DNA from 4 places in the Saccharopolyspora sp. MMCC62 genome. Region 2 is predicted to be linked to each of the others. Evidence: riboswitches for the same ligand, from Rfam matches in the RefSeq annotation. Region 2 holds a riboswitch; each other region holds the start of a gene.
What was found. Region 2 has a riboswitch for cobalamin ahead of cobN (cobaltochelatase subunit CobN). Riboswitches for the same ligand answer to the same signal wherever they lie in the genome.
Positions count from the first base shown of each region.

Region 1 (5,021 bases), on a different contig from region 2:
GTCGATGCCGAGGTTCAGGCCGATGGTGATCGCCGCGAACAGCAGCGCGTAGCCCTGCACCACCGGCAGGTCGCGCGCCTTGACGGCTTCGACGAATCCGGAGCCGAGACCGCCGAGCGCGAACAGCGCCTCCACCACGACGACGCCGCCGAGCAGCCCGTCCACGGTGCGCGCCAGCTGCTGCAGCACCGGCCCGAGCGTGTTCGGCAGCACGTGCCGCAGCACCACCTGCCGCTCGCCGAGCCCGGCGCGGCGCACGTGGGTGGCGTACTCGGCGCCGTTCGCGGTGACCACACCGGTGCGGACCTGGCGGGCGAGCGAGCTGAGCTGCTTGGCGACGAGCACGCCGACGGGCAGCACCAGCACCGCGGGCTGCGTCATCAGCGACCACCCGGACAGCCCGCCCGCGGTGGCGGGCAGCCAACCGGCCTGCACCGCGAACACCCCGACGAGCAGCAGCGCGAGGGCGAACTCGGGCACCGAGTTCAGCAGCACCACCACCGAGTTCACCGTCCGGTCGAACCGGCTCCCGGCGCGCAGCCCGCTGCGCACGCCGAGCCATCCGGCGAGCGGCAGCACGATCAGCAGCGTCAGCGCGGTGAGCAGCCCGGTGGTGGCGGCGTTGCGGGTGATCTCGTCGAGCACGGGCCTGCCGGTGCGCAGCGAGGTGCCGAGGTCGCCGTGCAGCACCCCGCCCGCCCACTGCGCGAACCGGGTGCCCCAGGGCAGGTCGAGCCCGAGCCGTTCCCGCAGCACCCGGACCTGCCCGGTGTCGGCGTGGTCGCCGAGCACGACCTGCGCGGTGTCGCCGGGCAGCAGCGCGGTGAGCGCGAACACGCCGACGGCGACCGCCGCGATCTGCACGAGCGCGACGCCGAGCCGGGGCAGCACCGCGGCGGAGACCCGCGCGGCGGGCGCGATCAACCCACGCTCACCCGGTCGAACCTGGCCCAGTCCAGCGAGTTCGGCGGTGCGCCCCGCACTCCGGAGACGGCGGTGGAGGTGGCGACGTTCCAGCCGCTGAACCCCCACACCACGTTCCCGCTGCCCTCCCGGGCGAGCCGCTGCGCGCGCACCAGCAGATCGGCGCGGCGCGCGTCGTCGGCGGTGGCGAGCGCTTCGGCGTAGAGCGCGTCGAACTCGGCGGACCGGTAGCCGGTGTAGTTGTTGCTCCCGGCGTCGGAGGTCATCCGCTGCCCGAGGAACGTCGGCACCGGCAGCGCCGCGGTCCGGGACAGCGAGGCGACCCCGTGCTCCTTGATGTCGGAGAAGTACGTCTCGGACGGCCCGATCCGCGGTGACACCCGCATCCCGGCTTCGCCGAGCTGCTGGGCGATGAGGCTGGCGGCGGATTCGAAGTAGGGGTCGACGGAGCTGGTCTGCAACTCCCAGCTCAGCCCGTCGGCGCCGGCCTCGCGCAGCAGCGCCCGGGCCCGGCCGAGGTCGCGCGTGGGTGCGGGCAGATCCGCCGGGTAGTACTTCAACCCGGCGCCGAACAGGTCGTTGCCGAGCCTGCCCTGGCCGCTGAGCGCGATGTCCAGCAGCGCCTGCCGGTCCAGCCCGGCGCGCACCGCCTGCACCAGCCGCGGATCGGAGAACGGTGGCCGGTCCACCTTCAGCAGCAGCGCCTGCATGGTGCCGAACGGCGCCGAGTGCACCCGCGCCCGGCCGCCCTGCTCCAGCAGCCGCACCGAGTTGGCGCTCACGTCGTGCGCGTAGTCGACCTGCCCGGACAGCAGCGCGTTGACCCGCGCGCTCTCCTGCTCCATCGGCACGAATTCCAGCTCGGCCGGGGTGGCGGGTCCGGACCAGTGCCGGTCGAAGCGGGTGAACACGGCGGGCCCACCCGGTTCGAACGAGACGAAGCGGAACGGCCCGGAGCCGACGGGCGCGGTGAAGTCGGTGGTGCCCGCGGGCACGATCTCGGTGGCGGGGGCGCCCCACGCGGAGGGGAATTCGAAGTTCGGCGAGCCGAGCACGAGTTCCAGTTCAGTCGCCGAGATCGCCCTGCTGGCGCCGAAGTCGACGTCGGCGAAGTGCGAAGCGGCCTGCGCGGCGGTGGCGTCGTCGGCGATGCGCCGGTAGGTGAACAGCACGTCCTCGGCGGTGACCGGTCTGCCGTCGTGGAATTCGGCCGGGCGCAACCGGATCCGCCACCGGGTACCGGTCGGGTCGGGCTGCCAGCTCTCGGCGAGCCGCGGCACCACGCTCATGTCGTCGGCGTACCCGACGAGCGTGTCGAACAGGGCTTTGGCGCGGGCCTGGTCGACGAACAGCGAACCGGTGTGCGGGTCGAGCGATTCGGTGGCGCCACCGGCGGGGAACGCCAGCCGCAGCCTGCCCGCGCCCGCCCCGGAACCGCCCGCGCAGGACACGAGGGGAACCGCGGCGATCGCGCCGGCCACGCCCGCCAGCAGCCGCCTGCGGCCGAGCACGCCGCTCACGCGGCGCGGAACGGTTCGGGAACCGCGAAACCGGGTGTGTGCGGGAAATCCGGGTGCACTGCGTACCTCCTCCGGGGCTCCGCGACCCCGTGCGAATCGGTACGACGGTGCCAGTCTCCTGGCTCGCGGATCGACGTCGCGCCCGGCCTTCCCATCGGCTGCCCGACAGTGGCCCTGGTGGACGCGGCTCCCCGTTCACAGTGGCGGGACCGCACCGGATTCACACCGGTTTCCTGCACACCGTCGCATTGGAACGACTCGTCAACTTTTCAGCCCGCGTCGTCCCTTGTCAAGGAAGTGTGAATCGCCCGGCATCCCGTCACCGCGGGTCGCGGCCCGATCGCCCACCGCCCGCGGACGGCCGGGCCGCAGCGGCGATCGCCTTCCGGAGAACGGCGGCGCCGCTCGGCCGCTGGACGGTCGAGGGGATTCCCGCGTTCGGCGGCGGAGGGCCCGCGGAACGGCGGCGGCCGCGCCCGCACCGGGCAGACTCACGGCACCCGCCGACGATGACGAGGAGCCGCCATGCCCACGCCCGGTTTCCCACCCGGAACCCTGGACGCCACCGGGTATCCGATCTGGCTGTCCGAACTGGACGTGCCGGGACCGAACCACACCGCGCACCTGGTGCGCGACCTGGAACCGGTGCGGGCGCTGGAGATCCTCGGCGCGGATGCCGCGTCGGCCGCTCCGTGCACGCTGCCCGAGCAGCGGCCGGACGAGTTCACCTCGCTGCCGCGCGCGGCCCTCGGCGACCCGCAGTGCCTGTCGGTGCTGCTGGCGACGCGCATCGGTGGCTGGACGCTGGTGTTCGACGACGCGGGCAGCACGTTCCAGGTGGGCGGCCTGGACACGATGCGCGCACTGCTCGGCGGGATGCGCACCGGCGACTGGTCGGCGCTGCAGGACGAGGCCCCGCCGCGGCCCGCCGCGCAGGCTCCCGCCGAGGCGCTCTCCGCGTCCGGCGGGCCCGCGGTGATGCTGCACGCCAACATCAGCGGGCTGCTCAGCATCGACTACGCGGTGGACGGTTCCCGGGTCTACAGCACGACTTCCGACGACATCGACCACGAGACCGAGCCGCCGCCCGCCGCGGTGCGCGCGGCCGCGGCGGCCGCGGGCATCGTCGAACGTCCCCACCTGGAACCGGGCGAGACCGACGAGGCGGCGGTGACCCGCATCGGCTGCGCGCTGGCGGGAGTGACGTGGACGATGGACGACCTGCGCGCCGCGCCGCTCCTCGCGGTCGCGCTCGTCTGATCACCGACGTCCGGTTCCGCCGCGCGGCTCGGGTGGTGTCGCCGGGCCGCCGCGGGACGCCGGTGAGTTCGGGTCCTCGGTCGAGTTCGGTTCGCGCGGCGGGACGTCCGCCGTCGGCCGGTCAGGCGAGCGCGTCGGCGACGAGGTCGCCGAAGGTGCGGTACTTCGCCGGGGCGCCGTCGGCGGTGTCCCAGACGCAGGCGGTCCAGCCGCCGTCCGCATCGCCGGAATCCGGGCTCAACACCCAGTACACGCCGTCCTCGTGGTCGGCGATGAGCAGCGAGCGGCGCAGCACGGCGAGTTCGTCGGCGAAGAAGTCCAGGTCCGCCCAGGCGTCCATCAGCTCGCCGCGCAGGTCCTCGAACCGGCCGATGCCGTCGAGCCGGAACAGGCCGTGCAGCTCGTCGCCCGACTCGCTCCAGCCGTCGCTGATCAGCAGGAAGTTCCGGAAGCTCGGCGGCAGCGCGCATCCGAGGCGTTCCTCCGCGGCCTGGACGGCGTCCTCGGTGGCGGGTTCGCGCCCGAGCCAGCCGGTGCGGCGCTGCTGCTCGGAGACCGCGATCCGCCCGTCGGCGACGAGCTCGCGCAGCATCCGCGACGCGAGGTGCGCCGCGCTGTGCGCGCGCAGGAAGCCGTGCCACTCCTCCACTGTGGACGGTGCGGTCATGCCGATGCCCCTTCGAAGATCAGGATGGTCCGGCGCAGAGTTCCCCGATCCGGTCGCGCGCCGCACCCTCCGGAGCCGGAAATCCGCTCAACCGGGGGAGAACCTCCACCTGGACGCATCCGGAACCGGGTTGTCGGTGCCGTGGTGCACAGTGTCGCCGACGAACCGATCGAGCTGGAGACGACGATGTCCGCACCCGCATTCCCCGCCGCAGCACTGGATTCCAGCGGCTGCCCCGCCTGGATCTCCGAACTCGGCGCGGAGGACCCGCACCAGATCGTGCACCTGGTTCGCGACCTGCAGCCCCGCGAGGCGCTGGAGTTGCTCGGCGGGCGGCTGAAGCACGCACGCCCCTGCACGCTGCCCGCGGAACGGGCCGATGAGCACTCGTCGCTGCCACGCACCGCGCTCGGCGACACCGACTGCGCGTCCGCGCTGCTGGCCGGGCGGATCGGCGGGTGGACGTTCGTGTTCGACGACGCGGGGCACACCAGCGCGGTGTCGGACGAGCAGGGCAGGTTCGAGTCCCCCGCGGTCGCGCTGTCCCGCACCGGGGGCGCGGCGCTGGGCCTGGCGCACAACTTCAGCGGCCCCAGCTGCGCGCTCGACTTCGCCGAGCACGGTGCCGAAGTGCTGTCCACCAACTCCGA
Region 1 is NZ_JBYKCM010000007.1:298,355-303,375, forward strand. It holds gene AC29IT_RS18450 (ABC transporter permease) at 1-924, opposite strand, end outside; gene AC29IT_RS18455 (ABC transporter substrate-binding protein) at 921-2,444, opposite strand; cobalamin riboswitch at 2,536-2,702, opposite strand; gene AC29IT_RS18460 (hypothetical protein) at 2,970-3,704, shown strand; gene AC29IT_RS18465 (SMI1/KNR4 family protein) at 3,826-4,371, opposite strand; gene AC29IT_RS18470 (hypothetical protein) at 4,513-5,021, shown strand, end outside.
Region 1: linked by a shared signal. The riboswitch ahead of AC29IT_RS18455 (ABC transporter substrate-binding protein) and the one ahead of cobN (cobaltochelatase subunit CobN) in region 2 are both predicted to bind cobalamin.

Region 2 (5,021 bases):
AGCCTGCGCCGGGTGACGCCCGCGGCGACCATCGCGGCGTCGCAGAACACCGGCGCGCCACCGCGCAGCGCCTCGCGGGCGGCGAGCACCGCGCGCGGCGACCAGGCGATGTCGCGGGCCAGGTCCACCATGCCGCAGGCGTGGATCATGCGGACGGCGACCTGGGCGACCTCCGGTGGCATGCCGTCGAGTTCCGCTTCGGCGCGGATCGTGGCGAACGAGCGGCGGTAGATCTCCGCTCCGTCGCGCACGTACTCGTAGCCGCCGGTGCTGTCTGCGGTGTTCACACTGCCCTCCGTGCCGCGTCGAGCGCGGCGGACGTCTCGCCGGCGGGGCGCCCGCCGACCTCGTAGCCGGCCTCGGTGGCCAGCACTTCCACTCCTGGTCCGGCCGGTCGGCCGCAGCGGCGCGCGCAGCCCGCCCAGTGCACCGGCAGCGGGCCGGGCCGGGTGGTGCGCCGCGCGTCGGCGCGCACGTCGGCGAGGGACTTCGCGCAGCCGGGGCTGCCGGTGCAGGCGGTCACCCCGGCCAGCGGCGCGCCCGGGTCGGTGAGGAACCCGGCGGCGTCCAGCTCGGCGAGCCTGCGCGGTGCCTCGGCCGCGGGGACGTCGGTGAGCAGCAGCGCGCGCCACGGCGTGAGCCGCAGCGGGTGCGGTGCGGCGGTCCGGGCGGCGATCTCCTCGGTCTGCGTAGCGAGCACCGCGATCTGCCCGGCGTCCAGCCGTCCCAGCGGCGCGCCGAGGGCGAGATCGACCCGGTCGTCGGCGCGGGCCAGCACGCCGAGCTCCGCGTGCGTGCGCACCGGATCACCGGGCGCGACCGCGGTTTCCGCCGCCATGCAGGAGAATTCCGCCCGGATGCGGGCGGCGATCCGCTCGGCGCCACCGGGCAGTTCCGCCAGCCGCCAGCTCTCCGCGCCCAGCCGGCCCCGTTCCGCGAGGAACGCGGCGGCCGCGAGCACCGCGGCGCGGGCCGCGTCGGCCGCGGACACCCGCAGCCCGAGGTCGGCCCCGGCGAGCAGCACCGCCACCGCGCCGTCCGCGGGGTGCAGCGCGACGTCCGCGCCCAGCGCGGTCACCTCGCCGCCGCCGTCGTCCGCGGTGAACAGGAACCGCCCGGGCAGCTCCGCCAGCTCCGGGTCGGCGCGCAGCCCCTCGTCCAGCGCCACCGCCACCGCGCGCACGTCCAGCGCGGCCGGGCGGGTGCGCGGCGAGGCGACGACGTTGCGCACCCGCTCGTGCGTCGGCGACGGCAGCAGACCGGCCGCGCCGAGCAGCTCCGCGAACTCCGGCACCGCCGCCGCGGACAGCCCGCGGACCTGGATGTTCGCCCGCGAGGTGAGTTCCCAGCCGCCGTCACCCAGCGCGGCCGCGGTCGCCAGCGCCCGCACCTGCCGCGCCGCGAGCCGCCCGCCGGGCACCCGCACGCGGGCCAGTCCCCCGTCAGCGGCCTCGTGCACCCGCAGCGCGCCGGGGCACGCGTCGGGTCCGGCTCGTCGCGGCACGCTCGTCCCCGCTCTCGTCGATCATGGTCTGGTCCGGAACTCGCAGCGCACGACGCCGCTGTCCGGGGTGCGCGGACTCGGGGGCGCACCGGCGACCGTCGATACTACGTCCCGCCCGGATCACGTCCGCAAAACGCGATGCGCCTCACCGGACGGCCGGACGCGTCGAGTGCGGGATCTCTCGCGCGACCGCACGACCGGCCACTTGACGAACGATCGCCCCGTTGCGGAGAGTTGTCGGCGGCGACGTGCGGAGGAAGCCGGTGCGAGTCCGGCGCGGTCCCGCCACTGTCACCGGGGAGCGAACTCCGAGTACGAGGCCACTGCCCGCGCGCCGCGCGGGTGGGAAGGCACGGGGCGAGCGGCGATCCGGGAGCCAGGACACTCCGGCGCCGCCACCGCCCGGTGCGACACCGGGTGCCGACGACTCCGGGGCGAGGACCCCGAGGAAGGTTGACCATGCGTCCTGCCCGCACGCCCGCGTCCCTGCTCAGCCGGGAGCGTGCCGCATGATCCTGCTGCTGTCCACATCGGACACCGATCTGCTCAGCGCACGCGCCAGCGGTGCGGACTTCCGCCTCGGCAACCCGGCGCGGCTCGGCGTGGACGACCTGCCGCCGCTGCTGGAGGGCGCCGACCTCGTCGTGGTGCGGCTGCTCGGCGGCCGCCGCGCGTGGGAGGAGGGCTTGGACTCGCTGCTCGCCGGACCGCGCCCGGTCGTGGTGCTCGGCGGTGAGCAGGCCCCGGACGCGGAGCTGATGGAGTGCTCCACGGTGCCGGGCGGCGTCTGCTCGCAGGCGCACGGCTACCTCGCGCAGGGCGGGCCGGAGAACCTGACGCAGCTGTTCAACTTCCTGTCCGACACGGTGCTGCTCACCGGCCACGGCTTCGAACCGCCGGTGGAGACGCCGAAGTGGGGCCTGCTGGAGCGGACCCCGCGCCGGACCGAAGGCCCGAAGGTCGCGGTGCTCTACTACCGCGCGCACCACATGGCGGGCAACACCGCGTTCGCGCACGCCCTCTCCGACGCCATCGAGGACGCGGGCGGCCAGGCGCTGCCGGTGTTCTGCGCGTCGCTGCGCGCCCCCGAACCGGGCCTGCTGGACACGTTGCGCGAGGCGGACGCGCTGATCGTGACGGTGCTGGCCGCGGGCGGCACGAAGCCCGCGACCGCCTCCGCCGGTGGCGACGACGAGGCGTGGGACGTGGGCGCGCTCGCCGCGCTGGACGTGCCGATCTTGCAGGGCCTCACCCTGACCTCCAGCCGCGAGGCGTGGGAGGACAACGACGAAGGCCTGTCCCCGCTGGACATGGCCACCCAGGTCGCGGTGCCCGAGTTCGACGGCCGCCTGATCACGGTGCCGTTCTCGTTCAAGGAGAACGACGCCGAAGGCCTCCCGGTGTACGTCGCCGACCCGGAGCGCGCGGCCCGCGTCGCCGGGATCGCGGTGAAGCACGCGCGGCTGCGGCACGTGCCCGCCGCGGACAAGCGCCTGGTGCTGATGCTGTCGGCGTACCCGACGAAGCACTCCCGGATCGGCAACGCCGTCGGCCTGGACACCCCGGCGAGCGCGGTGGGCCTGCTCCAGCGGCTGCGCGAGGCCGGCTACGACATCGGCCCGGTGGACGGCCCGGACGCGCTGCCCGGCGTGGCCGCGCAGGACGGCGACGCGCTGGTGCACGCGCTGATCGCCGCTGGTGGCCAGGACCCGGACTGGTTGACCGAGGAGCAGCTGTCCGGCAACCCGGTGCGCATCCCCGCGAAGCGCTACGCCGACTGGTTCGCGACGCTGCCGCAGGACCTGCGGGAGAGCATCGAGCAGCACTGGGGTCCGCCGCCGGGCGAGCAGTTCGTGGACCGCTCGCACGACCCGGACGGCGAGATCGTGGTGGCCGCGCTGCGCGCCGGGAACGTCGTCGTCGTGGTGCAGCCGCCGCGCGGGTTCGGCGAGAACCCGATCGCGATCTACCACGACCCGGACCTGCCGCCGAGCCACCACTACCTGGCCGCCTACCGCTGGATGACCGACGAGTTCGGCGCGCACGCGATGGTGCACCTCGGCAAGCACGGCAACCTGGAGTGGCTGCCCGGCAAGACCGCGGGCATGTCGGCGTCCTGCGCACCGGACGCGGCGCTGGCGGACCTGCCGCTGGTGTACCCGTTCCTGGTCAACGACCCGGGCGAGGGCACCCAGGCGAAGCGTCGGGTGCACGCGACGCTGGTGGACCACCTGGTGCCGCCGATGGCGCGCGCGGAGAGCTACGGCGACATCGCGAAGCTGGAGCAGCTGCTCGACGAGCACGCGCAGATCTCGGCGATGGACCCGGCGAAGCTGCCCGCGATCCGCAGCCAGATCTGGACGTTGATGCAGGCCGCGAAGCTGGACCACGACCTCGGCCTGGACGAGCGCCCGCACGAGGCCGAGTTCGACGACATGCTGCTGCACGTCGACGGCTGGCTGTGCGAGATCAAGGACGCGCAGATCCGCGACGGCCTGCACGTCCTGGGTGCCGCCCCGACCGGGGAGGCGCGGGTGAACCTGGTGCTGGCGATGCTGCGCGCCCGGCAGGTGTGGGGCGGGCAGAGCGGCGCGCTGCCCGGCCTGCGCGAGGCACTGGGCATGGCGGAGGACGGCAGCGTCGCCCGCGGCACCGTGGACGACGTGGAGACCTCCGCGCACGCCCTCGTCGCGGGCATGGAGGAACGCGGCTGGGAGCTCGGCGCCGTCGTCGAGGTGTGCCGCTCGGTGCTGGGCGACGCGCCGGACGACGTGGTGCGGGTGCTGGAGTTCGCCGTCACCGAGGTGGTCCCGCGGCTGGACGCCACCACCGACGAGATGACCGCGACGCTGCACGCCCTCGACGGCGGCTACGTGCCCGCGGGCCCGAGCGGTTCCCCGCTGCGCGGCCTGATCAACGTGCTGCCGACGGGCCGGAACTTCTACTCGGTGGACCCGAAGGCGGTGCCGAGCAGGCTCGCCTGGGAGACCGGGCACGCCATCGCCGATTCGCTGATCGAGCGCTACCTCGCCGACACCGGCGAGTACCCGCGCTCGGTGGGCCTGTCCGTGTGGGGCACCTCCGCGATGCGGACCTCCGGCGACGACATCGCGGAAGTCCTGGCGCTGATGGGCGTGCGGCCCACCTGGGACGAGGCGTCGCGGCGCGTCAACGGGCTCGACGTGATCCCGCTGGAGGAGCTGGGCCGCCCGCGGGTGGACGTGACGGTGCGGATCAGCGGGTTCTTCCGCGACGCGTTCCCGCACGTGGTGACGCTGCTCGACGACGCGGTCCGCAAGGTCGCCGCGCTCGACGAGCCGGACGAGCAGAACTTCGTGCGCGCCCACGCGCAGGCCGACCTGGCCGGGCACGGCGACGAACGCCGCGCCACCATGCGCATCTTCGGTTCGAAGCCCGGCGCCTACGGGGCCGGTCTGCTGCCGCTGATGGACAGCAAGAACTGGCGCGACGACACCGACCTCGCCGAGGTGTACGCGGTGTGGGGCGGCTACGCCTA
Region 2 is NZ_JBYKCM010000011.1:94,516-99,536, reverse strand. It holds gene AC29IT_RS23970 (precorrin-8X methylmutase) at 1-287, opposite strand, end outside; gene cobG (precorrin-3B synthase) at 284-1,504, opposite strand; cobalamin riboswitch at 1,759-1,890, shown strand; gene cobN (cobaltochelatase subunit CobN) at 2,014-5,021, shown strand, end outside.

Region 3 (5,021 bases), on a different contig from region 2:
AAGTGGGTGCCGCCGCGGGCGGTGAGGTGCGCCATCGCGGCCAGCGCCTCCACGGTCTTGCCGAGCCCCATCTCGTCGCCGAGGATCGACTTCCGCCGCGCCAGCGCGAACTTCGCGCCGAACGCCTGGTAGCCGCGCAGCGCGACGCGCAGCAGTCCGGTGTCCAGCCCGGTCGCGGTGACCTGCCGTTCCTGCTCCGGCGGCAGCTGTCCGGTGGCCGCGGCGCCGGTCCCGGCGTGGTCGGTGAGCTCGGCGAGCAGCGTGTTGTAGGTGGCGGCGCGGCGCTCGTAGTCCCGCCACAACTGCGCGGGAGGTTCGGCGCCCGAGTCCTCCGCAGCTGCGGCGACGCGCCGGATGCCGGGTTCGGTGAGCAGCCCGTCCAGCCGGGCCAGCGCGTCCAGCGCGCTGCCGCGGCGGGCGGCGCCGGTGAACCACATCCGCAGCCTGCTGCCGGTCCGCTGCGCCACCGGTTCCAGCTCGTCGAGCGCGGCGAGCCCGCGCCGGATCTCCTTCTGCTGCGCGGAGACCCGCTCCCCGGCGAGCTCCCAGGCCCGCACGGTCGCCAGCAGCGCGGCGTGCTCGGGGTCGCGCCGGTCCGGGTCGATGCGCAGCACCACGTCCTGCGCGCTCGCCCGCGCGAGGCGCGCGGCGGCGGCCGCGGCCTCCTGCGCGGTGGCCGGTCCGACACCGGGCACGGTCTGCAACCGTTCCGGGGTCGCGGCGGCCACGTCGGCGACGGTGCGGTATCCGGCGCGCTCCAGCTCGCCGAGCCGCAGCCTGGTCCGCGCGGCGTCGCGGAGCCTGCCGACCGGCATCGCGCGCAGCCGTTCCCACGCCTCCCGCTGCCGGAACGCGTCGTACTGCCGCCGGGCCCGCTCGCGCAGCCGGTCCGGTTCGGCGAGCAGCCCGCGCGCGGCGGCGCGGAACGACCGCGCGCCCGCCAGCACGGCGCGCGCCGCGCGACCCGCCCGCACCGCACCCGGCCCGTCGTCGAGCCCCATGCTTCCTCCCCAGGAATCCCCTGCTCGTCAGTACCGCACCACCGGCGCGCGGGCAGCCGCCGAGCGGGTGGTGCGGCCCCGGTGACCAGCTTGACCGATCACCGCACGCCGACGCCGCAGGGCCCGGGCGGACGGCCCCTTGCCAAGTATGAACAGGCGTACATACTCTGGTCGGCATGACGTTCCTGGTGCTGTGCCTGGCCATCGTCGCGGGGTTGTGCGGGTCGCTGTGCACCCGCGCCTCGCGGGGGTTCACCCGCTGGGGCTGGGGGATCGGGGCGATCGCCGGGTACGCGGTGGCGACCGTGCTGCTGTCCTGGCTGGTGCAGCGGTTGCCGGTCGGGCTGGTGTACGCGGTGTGGACCGGCGCCGCGGCCGTGGTGCTGGTGGCGGTGGACCGGGTCTTCTTCGCGGTGCGCACCAACCGGGTGCAGCTCGGCGGCATGGCGGTGACGTTGCTCGGCATCGCGCTGCTCGGCACCGGGATGGGCGGATGAGCGCAGCGCGGCGGGCGTGGGCGCACCTCGCGGGCACCATCGGGCTGGAGATCGTCGCCACCCTGGCGCTGCGGGCCTCCGCCGGGTTCACCGCGCCGGTGCCGTCGGCGGTCGCGGTGATCGGCTACGGTGCGGCGGTCGTGCTGCTCGCGCGGGCGCTGCGGGTGATCCCGCTCGGCATGGCCTACGTGATCTGGACCGGCGCGGGAACGGCCGGGGTCGCGCTGCTGGGCTCGGTGCTGTTCGCCGACCACCTGTCCCCGGCGGCATGGCTCGGCGTCGTCTGCGTGATCGGCGGCGTCGCGATGATCAACCTGGCGAAGCGGGATTCGCGGGAGGAACGCCGTGCGACCGAAGAACACCCCGAATGATCCCGAACGCCGGGAGCGGATCGTGGACGCCGCGATCGAGCTGATCCGCGACGGCGGCACCGCCCGCGTCACCGCGCGCGCCGTCGCGCAGCAGGCAGGGGTGCCCGTCGGTTCCGTCGCCTACCACTTCGATTCGGTGCGGGCGCTGCTGATCGAGGCCAGCAGGCGGGTGCTGCGGTCCCGCGCCGACTCGTTGGACGCGTGGCTGCGCGAGGTCACCGCCGAGACCGTCGTCGCCCGGCTCGCCGAGCTGATCCACCACCACCTCACCGCGGAGCGCGGCACCAGCGTCGTCACCTACGAGCTGTACGTCCTCGGGATGCGCGACCCGGAGTTCCGCGCGGTGAGCCGTGCCTCGCTGGTCCACCTGCGGGACAAGCTGGCCGAAGTGCTGCCCGCCCCGGCGGCGGACCGGCTCGCCGCCACCGCCGACGGCTACCAGATGCAATGCCTCTTCGAAGACCGAACCCCCGCACCGGCCCACATCCAAGAAATGCTGCGACCGACCTGACGCCGTAGCGAGCACCGAACGGTCTTCCCTCTTTCCTGTCGGCGGCGAAGCCGCTGAGCCGACGACCACCTGGGACACCGGCACCGCAGCGGGTTCTCAGCTGATTCCTCGCGAGGACGGCGTTGTCGCATGTGGCGGAGTCACCGGTGAAAACGATCCCGCAGGGAGGAAAGCGCCGAGGTTCCGCCACTCACTCCCGAAGGCAGAACGAGTGGCGGCGCCCGCAGCGAGGAACATCACCTTGATGGTGGGCTGGTATGTCCGGTTAGGGTGCTCGGGAGCCAGTCGCGCCCGCGAGGGCAGGGAATCCGGTCGGAAGCCGGAGCTGACGCGCAGCGGTAGGGGCGATGGGCGAGGAACGGCCGCACGGCCGCGACCACTGGACCACCGGTCCGGGAAGGGGACCTCGCCCGGCGAACCCGAGCCCGAAGACCTGGCTGGCTCCCCGGACACCGAGCTCGGTGCCGGATCGCAGCCTGCCGGGCCCCGCGCATGGGTCCGGGGTGAGGAACCACGTGACATGCCGTTCTCGCGTACCCGCGCGTTCCGGGCCGGACTGGTGGCGCTGACCGCGACCGTGCTGGCCTCCTGCGCCGCCCCCGCCGCCGGCCCCTCTTCCGGTGCCGGGTCGACGACGCTGCGCAACTGCGGTGCCGACGTGACCGTCGAGGAGCCGCCGCGGCGCGCGGTGTCGCTGAACCAGTCGACCACCGAGATCATGCTCTCCCTCGGCCTGGCCGACCGGATGGTGGGAACCGCGACCTGGACGGAGCCGATCGACCCGCCGCTGGCCGCGGCGAACGCGCGGGTGCCGAAGCTGGCCGAGAACACCCCGTCGTTCGAGTCCGTGCTGGGCACCGAACCGGACATCGTGCTCGCCGGCTACCAGGCCATGTTCACCGATGAGCGCGTCGCCGACCGCGAGCGGTTCACCGAGCTCGGCGTGCCGACCTACCTGTCGCCGAGCAACTGCCTGCCGGAGGAGGCGCCGCTGCCGGAACCGGTGCAGCTGGCCGACATCTACCAGGAGGTGCAGGACATCGCCGACCTGTTCGGCGTCTCCGAGCGGGGGCGGGCGCTCACCGAGCAGCTGCGCGGCCGGGTGGAGGCGGCGCGGCAGCAGGTCGCCGGGCTGGATTCGCGCGGCGACACCTCGGTGCTGTTCTGGTTCGCCCGCACCGAATCCCCGTACGTGGCGGGCTCCACGGGTTCTCCGGCGATCATGGCCAGGGAGCTGGGGGTGCGCAACGCCTACGGCGACGTCACCTCGATGTGGCCGCAGGTGTCCTGGGAGGACGTGCTGGCCCGCGACCCCGACCTGCTGGTGCTCGGCGACCTCACCCGCGACGGCGAGGGCGACGGGCTCGCGGCCAAGGAGCGGTTCCTGCACGAGGATCCGGCGGTGTCCCGGCTCGCCGCGGTCCGCGACGACCACCTGCTGAGCATGACCGGAACCGAGCTGAACATCAGCCTCCGCACCGTGCAGGGCATCGAGCGGCTCGCGGATCGCCTCGTCGAGCTGGACCGGCAGCGGTGACGGCGGGGCGGCTGCCCGCCTCCGCCATCGTGCTGGCCGGGATTCCGGCGCTGCTGCTGTCGATCGCCGCCGCGGTCACCCTGGGGCCCGCGGACCTGTCGGTCGCGGACGTCGGCAGCGTGGTGGGGCACCGGCTCGGGCTGGTGGACACCGGCGTGTCCCGGATCGGGCAGGGCATCGTGCTGCAGCTGCGGTTGCCGCGGGCGCTGCTGGCGGCGATCTGCGGTGCCGGGCTGGGGGTGTGCGGGGCGGTCCTCCAGTCGCTGCTGCGGAATCCGCTCGCGGACCCGTTCCTGCTCGGCGTGTCCGCGGGGGCCTCCACCGGTGCGGTGTCGGTGGTGGTGCTGGGCCTGGGTGCCGGGGCCATCGGTTTGACGGCGGGCGCGTTCGCGGGGGCGTTGGTGGCGTTCGCGCTGGTGCTGCTGCTGGCGACGATCGCGGGCGGCGCGGCCGGGCACACGGTGCTGGCGGGGGTCGCGGGCACCCAGCTGTTCTCCGCGCTCACTTCCTACATCGTCATCACGTCGGCGGACGCGGAGCAGACCCGCGGGGTGCTGTTCTGGCTGCTGGGTTCGCTGTCCGGGGCGCGGTGGAACGACGTGGTGCTGGCCGGGATCGTGTGCGCGGCGTGCCTGGTGCTGTGCCTGGCCCGCGCGGGGGCGCTGGACGCGTTCGCGTTCGGCCAGGACGCGGCGGCCTCCCTCGGAGTGCACGTGCAGCGGCTGCGGATCGTGCTGCTGGTGGCGACGGCGCTGCTGGCGGCGACGCTGGTGGCCGCCGCGGGCGCGATCGGGTTCGTCGGCCTGGTGCTGCCGCAGGCGGCGCGGCTGCTGGTGGGGCCGCGGCACCGCGCGCTGCTGCCGGTGACGGCGGTGCTCGGCGCGGTGCTGCTGGTGTGGGTGGACGTGCTGGCCACCACGATCGCCGCTCCGCAGGAGGTGCCGGTCGGCGTGGTCACGGCCCTCGTCGGGGTGCCCGCGTTCGCGGTGCTGCTGGCGAAGCGGGGGAGGGTCTCGTGAGCCTGACCGCGCACGACGTGTCCTGGTCCGCCGGGGGAGCCCTGATCCTCGACGAGGTGCGGTTGCGCGTCGAACCCGGCCGGAC
Region 3 is NZ_JBYKCM010000007.1:102,414-107,434, reverse strand. It holds gene AC29IT_RS17805 (DEAD/DEAH box helicase) at 1-1,001, opposite strand, end outside; gene AC29IT_RS17800 (DMT family transporter) at 1,178-1,498, shown strand; gene AC29IT_RS17795 (DMT family transporter) at 1,495-1,869, shown strand; gene AC29IT_RS17790 (TetR/AcrR family transcriptional regulator) at 1,844-2,380, shown strand; cobalamin riboswitch at 2,646-2,836, shown strand; gene AC29IT_RS17785 (ABC transporter substrate-binding protein) at 2,901-3,917, shown strand; gene AC29IT_RS17780 (FecCD family ABC transporter permease) at 3,914-4,936, shown strand; gene AC29IT_RS17775 (ABC transporter ATP-binding protein) at 4,933-5,021, shown strand, end outside.
Region 3: linked by a shared signal. The riboswitch ahead of AC29IT_RS17785 (ABC transporter substrate-binding protein) and the one ahead of cobN (cobaltochelatase subunit CobN) in region 2 are both predicted to bind cobalamin.

Region 4 (5,021 bases), on a different contig from region 2:
GCCGCGGCGCTCGCGCTGTCCACCGGCGGCCGGTCGGTGCTGGTCACGGTCGGGGAGCGCGGGGTGGAGCTCGCAGCCGACGGTCGTCCGCTCGGCCGCGTCCCCGCCATTCCGGTGTCCAGTGTGGACACGACCGGGGCCGGGGACACCTTCGCCGGGGCGCTCGGTGCGCTGCTCGCGGAGGGCGCCGAGCTGCCGGACGCCGCCCGGGTCGCCGCCGCGGCAGCCGCGCTCAGCGTCACCCGCCCCGGCGCGGACGGGATGCCGCACCGGCACGAGGTGACCGAATTGCAGGCGGCGACCACTATTGTCGGCGGTTGACGATGTGATCGAGGGAGGATGCATGTCCGACTCGCTCGTCCGCGCGGATTCGCTCGGGGAGCGGCTGGCCCGCACGCTCCGGGACCGGATCGTGCGCGGGGAGATCCCGCCGGGCACGCACCTCGTCGAGGACTCCGTGGCGGAGAGCTTCGACGTGAGCCGGGGCCCGGTCCGCGATGCGCTGAAGCTGCTGCGGCTGGAGAACCTCGTGGAACCGCAGCGCCGCGGGGTGCACGTGGTCGGGTTGAGCGCCGCGGACGTCCGCGAGCTCTACGCGATCCGGCAGGCCATCGAGACGCTCGCCGTGACCAGCGCCATCGGTCTCGGCGAACACCGCTCGGAGGCCGGGATGCAGCGCGGGCTGCGGGGGATGTCCGAGACGGCCACGCCGTCCCGGGCCGCCGAGTTCGCCGAGCACGACCTGCGGTTCCACCGCGGCATCTACGAGGCGAGCGGCAACCGCAGGCTGCTGACCATCTGGCTGCAGATCGAGCCGTTGTTCGCCAGCATGCTCGCGGTCACCAACAGCGAGGACGAGGACCTGGGCCCGGTGTGCACCGCGCACGAGCAGCTGCGGACCTCGATCGCCGACGGCGATGCCGCGCGCGCGACTGCGCTGCTCACCGCGCACCTGGCCGGCTCCGAAGAGCGGATGCTCGCCGCGCTGCAACGGATCTGGTCGACCACGTCCTGATCCCACGCGGGATCCGAGCTCCTCGCCGACGGCGGGGAGCGGGTTCCGCGCGCCCGGAACACCCCGAAAGAGGAACCATGACCGGTCACATCGTCAGCTTCTACGACCTCAACGACATCACCGAGGCCGAACTGCGCAAGCACCTGCCGGACTTGCCGGACCTGCGGATCACCGAGATCGGGCCCGAGCAGGACCCGGCCGATCACCTGGACGCGCTGGCCACCGCGACGATCGTGCTGGCCCCGCTGGAGAAGGAGCGGCGGATCGACGCCGGGCTGCTGGACGCGATGCCGCGCTGCGAGCTCGTGCAGTCCGTCGCGGTCGGCTTCGACGGCGTGGACCACCTCGCCGCCGCCGAGCGCGGCATCCCGGTGGCGAACCTGCCCGGGTTCAACGCCGACGCGGTCGCCGACTGGACCGTCGGCTCGCTGCTGTCGCTGCTGCGGCACTACGCGGCCGGGCACCGCAAGGTGGAATCCGGCGGCTGGGGGCCGGAAGGGCTGCGCGGCCGCGACCTGGCGGCGCTCACCGTCGGCATCCTCGGCTTCGGCAACATCGGCCGCGCGGTGGCCCGCCGCCTGGACGGGTTCGGCGCCCGGGTGGTGGTGCACGACCCGGTGCCGTCCGAGCCGGGGCGCGAGTACCTCCCGCTGGCGGAGGCGGTGGCCGCCGCGGACGTGCTGAGCCTGCACCTGCCGCTGAACACCGCCACCCGCGGCCTGATCGGTGACGAGCTGCTCGCGCGGATGCCCCGCGGCGGGTACGTGCTCAACGCGGGCCGCGGCGGAGTCCTCGACGAGCGGGCGCTGGTGCGGGCCCTGGACTCCGGGCGGCTGGCGGGGGCGGCGCTGGACGTGTTCGAGCAGGAACCGCTGCCCGCGGACTCGCCGTTGCGGGGGCGGGCGGACGTGCTGCTCAACCCGCACACCGCGGGCGTGACCTGGGACGCCTACCACAACCTCCGCGGCGCGCTGTTCGCGAAGCTGGGCGCCGTGCTGGCCGGGGAACGGCCCGCCGACGTCGTCAACGGGGTCGAGCCGCGGCCCCGCTGAAGTTGGCGGGTTCTCGTCATCGGGGCCTGTTTTCGGGGGCGGGGGCGCCGGTGGTCCTGGTCCGCTCGGGGCAACCGGTGCGCCGGGCCGGTCGCTCGATTCCTGGGCGGTACGGCCGAAGTCGCGTTCCTGCCGGAGGCGTCCGCTGGACGCGCGGGACATCATCAGCGCGTCCAGCGGGGAGGGCGCGAGTTCTCCGGATCGACCCGATCCGGACCGGATCAACGGCAGGCGTGATGAGTGTGAACGAGAAGGTTGCGGTGGCCCGCATCGGCGCGGTTCGGCTCGGCTCGATCGGCTTGGCCGTCGTCGCCGCGCTGTCGCTGGCAGGATGCGGCGGCGTGCAGGTCGACTCCCCGAAGGACGTCGCCGGTGAGAAGTCCTGCGACCTGGTGCCCGAGCAGACGGTGCACGAGCTGGGATTCCACCTGGGCGGCAAGGACGACGCGGGCACGTGCACCTGGAGCACCCCGCGGGACAGCGTGCGGCTGGAGGTCGGCGTGGTCGCCGACCGGTCGTTGCAGGACTTCCAGGACGAGGCCGACAAGTACTCCGACTTCGGCGAGCTGACCATCGGCGGGCACCCGGCGGTGCGCGCGAACTCCGGTGACCCGAAGGCCGACGGCACCTGCGAGCTGGTCGTGGCGGCCGCCTCGGACCAGGCGGTGTCGGCCAAGGCGAAGATCCCGAGCGGTGCCACGGCGGACCCGTGCGAGCTCGCCCAGCGGGCGCTGGACGCGGGCGTGCCTTCCTGGCCCGCGGCCTAGTCCGCGGCGCGGGGCGGGAGGTTTCGGTGGTCCCGTTTCGGTGACCGGCGCTCGCGAATCCGGCGGGCCCGCGCCCGTCGCATCCCGCGTCCGGTGGTCCCGCGCTCGGTGGTGCGGTGCCGCCGGGCGCGGGAGTCGCCGATGTCATATTCGCGGATGGCGATGCGTGCACCGGTGTCCGCCACCTGCGACGACAGCCGTTCCACCGGCCGCGGTGCGGGTTCCGCGCGGTGGCCGCGGTCTTGACATCGGACACCGGGGCTGCGAACTTCTGACCCGTTCCAACGACGGTGTGCAGGAAGCCGGTGCGAATCCGGCGCGGTCCCGCCACTGTGAGTGGGGAGTCGACCTCCATCCGAGCCACTGCCGGTTCCCGGCGGGAAGGCCGGAGGCCGGCGCCGATCCACGAGCCAGGAGACTGGCACCGTCGTGCCGATTCGTGCGGGGTCGCGGAGCCCCGGAGGAGGTACGTGGTGTCGCGCATCGCCGCATCGCGCCGGGAGATCCGGCGCATCGTCCACATCGGACATTAGTCGTCCCCGCGGGTTCGTCCCGCCGCTGTGCGTTCCGTTCCGGTTCCTGCTCGGGGAGACACGTGCGTCCTGCCACCACTGAACGATCCTATGTGGACTCGCTGGTCGAGTCCGCGCTGTCCGGCCACTTCCGCGATGCGGGCGGGAACGGCCCGGCGGAGCTCTCCGCCGCCGTCGCGTTCCTGACCGTGCAGGCCGCCCGGCACACCGGTCGCGGCACCGGGTACGTCAACACCGTGCTCAGCGTCCGGGTGGGCGAGGCCGTCGGCTCCTGCGCGGTCGAACCCGGTTCCCTCGACGAGGAAGCGGTGCGCCAGGTCGTGGGCCGCCCCGTGGACGAACTGCTGCGGCACCCGCTGCTGCCGGTGCGGGTCGCCGCCCTCGACGCCTACCTCGCCGCCCGCACTTCGCACGCCGCGCACCCGCTGTCCCGGCAGGTGGTGATCCCCGCGGGCGATTCACTGGCCAAGTCCACCGCCCGCGCCCGTGCGGTCGCCGCGATCACCGCGGTCCCCGACGGCGGCCGGGTCGCGGTGATCGGCGTGGTGAACTCGCTGCTCGCCGCGCTGCGGGACCGCGGGCTCGACTACGCGCCCTGCGACCTCAAGGGCGGCCGCACCGAGTGGGACGAGCCGATCAGCACCGACCACGCCGCCGCGATCGACGGCGCGGACGCGGTGCTGGCCTCCGGCATGGTCCTCGGCAACGGCACCTTCGACGACATCGCCGCGGCCTGCGCGGCCCGCGACCTGCCGCTGACCCTGTTCGCGCAGACCGGGTCCGCGGTGCTGCGGGAACTGGTCGGCGGCCCGGTGCGCGCGCTGTCCGCCGAGCCGTACCCGTTCTTCTGGCTCTCCGGCGAGGCCACCACCGTGCACACCTTCCAAGCCGCCCGCGCCACCGAGGTCGTGCGGTGACGGGTCGCGCGCCCGCCCGCTGCGACTCGCCCCTGGACCTGATCGGCGGTACCCCGCTGCTGCGGGTCACCGCGCCGATCTCGTTCCCGCACCCGGGGTTCTGGGCGAAGCTGGAGAGCGCCGCGCCGGGCGGCATGAAGGCCCGCGCCGCGCACGCCATGCTCACCGGCGCCCGCGCCCGCGGCGAACTGCGGCCCGGCGGCACGGTCGTCGAATCCACCAGCGGAACCCTGGGCATCGGACTGGCCTACGTCGGAGCGGCGCTGGGCCACCCGGTGGTCGTGGTGGCCGACGCGGAGCTCGACGCGCAGACCCGCGCGCTGCTCACCGCGCACGGGGTGCGGGTGGAGCTGGTGCGCGCACCGCACCCGGTGGGCGGCTGGCAGCGCGCGCGGCTGGACCGGGTCCGGGAGCTGCTGGCCGAACTGCCCGGCGCGTACTGGCCGGACCAGTACGGCAATCCGGACAACGTCCGCGGTTACCGCGCGCTCGGCCACGAACTGCTCGACCAGCTGCCCGACGCGGAAGCGGTGGTGTGCAGCGTCGGCACCGGCGGGCACAGCGCGGGCATCGCGCAGGTGCTGCGCGAACGCGCCCCCGGGGTGCGGCTGGTCGGGGTGGACGCGGCGGGCTCCACGGTGTTCGGCGATCCGGTGGCAAAGCGCGTGATGCGCGGCCTCGGCAGCAGCATCCACCCCGGCAACGTGGACTACCCGGCGTTCGACGAGGTGCACCTG
Region 4 is NZ_JBYKCM010000001.1:740,465-745,485, reverse strand. It holds gene AC29IT_RS03355 (ribokinase) at 1-321, shown strand, start outside; gene AC29IT_RS03350 (GntR family transcriptional regulator) at 344-1,015, shown strand; gene AC29IT_RS03345 (2-hydroxyacid dehydrogenase) at 1,093-2,067, shown strand; gene AC29IT_RS03340 (DUF3558 family protein) at 2,310-2,834, shown strand; cobalamin riboswitch at 3,108-3,275, shown strand; gene AC29IT_RS03335 (hypothetical protein) at 3,460-4,284, shown strand; gene AC29IT_RS03330 (PLP-dependent cysteine synthase family protein) at 4,281-5,021, shown strand, end outside.
Region 4: linked by a shared signal. The riboswitch ahead of AC29IT_RS03335 (hypothetical protein) and the one ahead of cobN (cobaltochelatase subunit CobN) in region 2 are both predicted to bind cobalamin.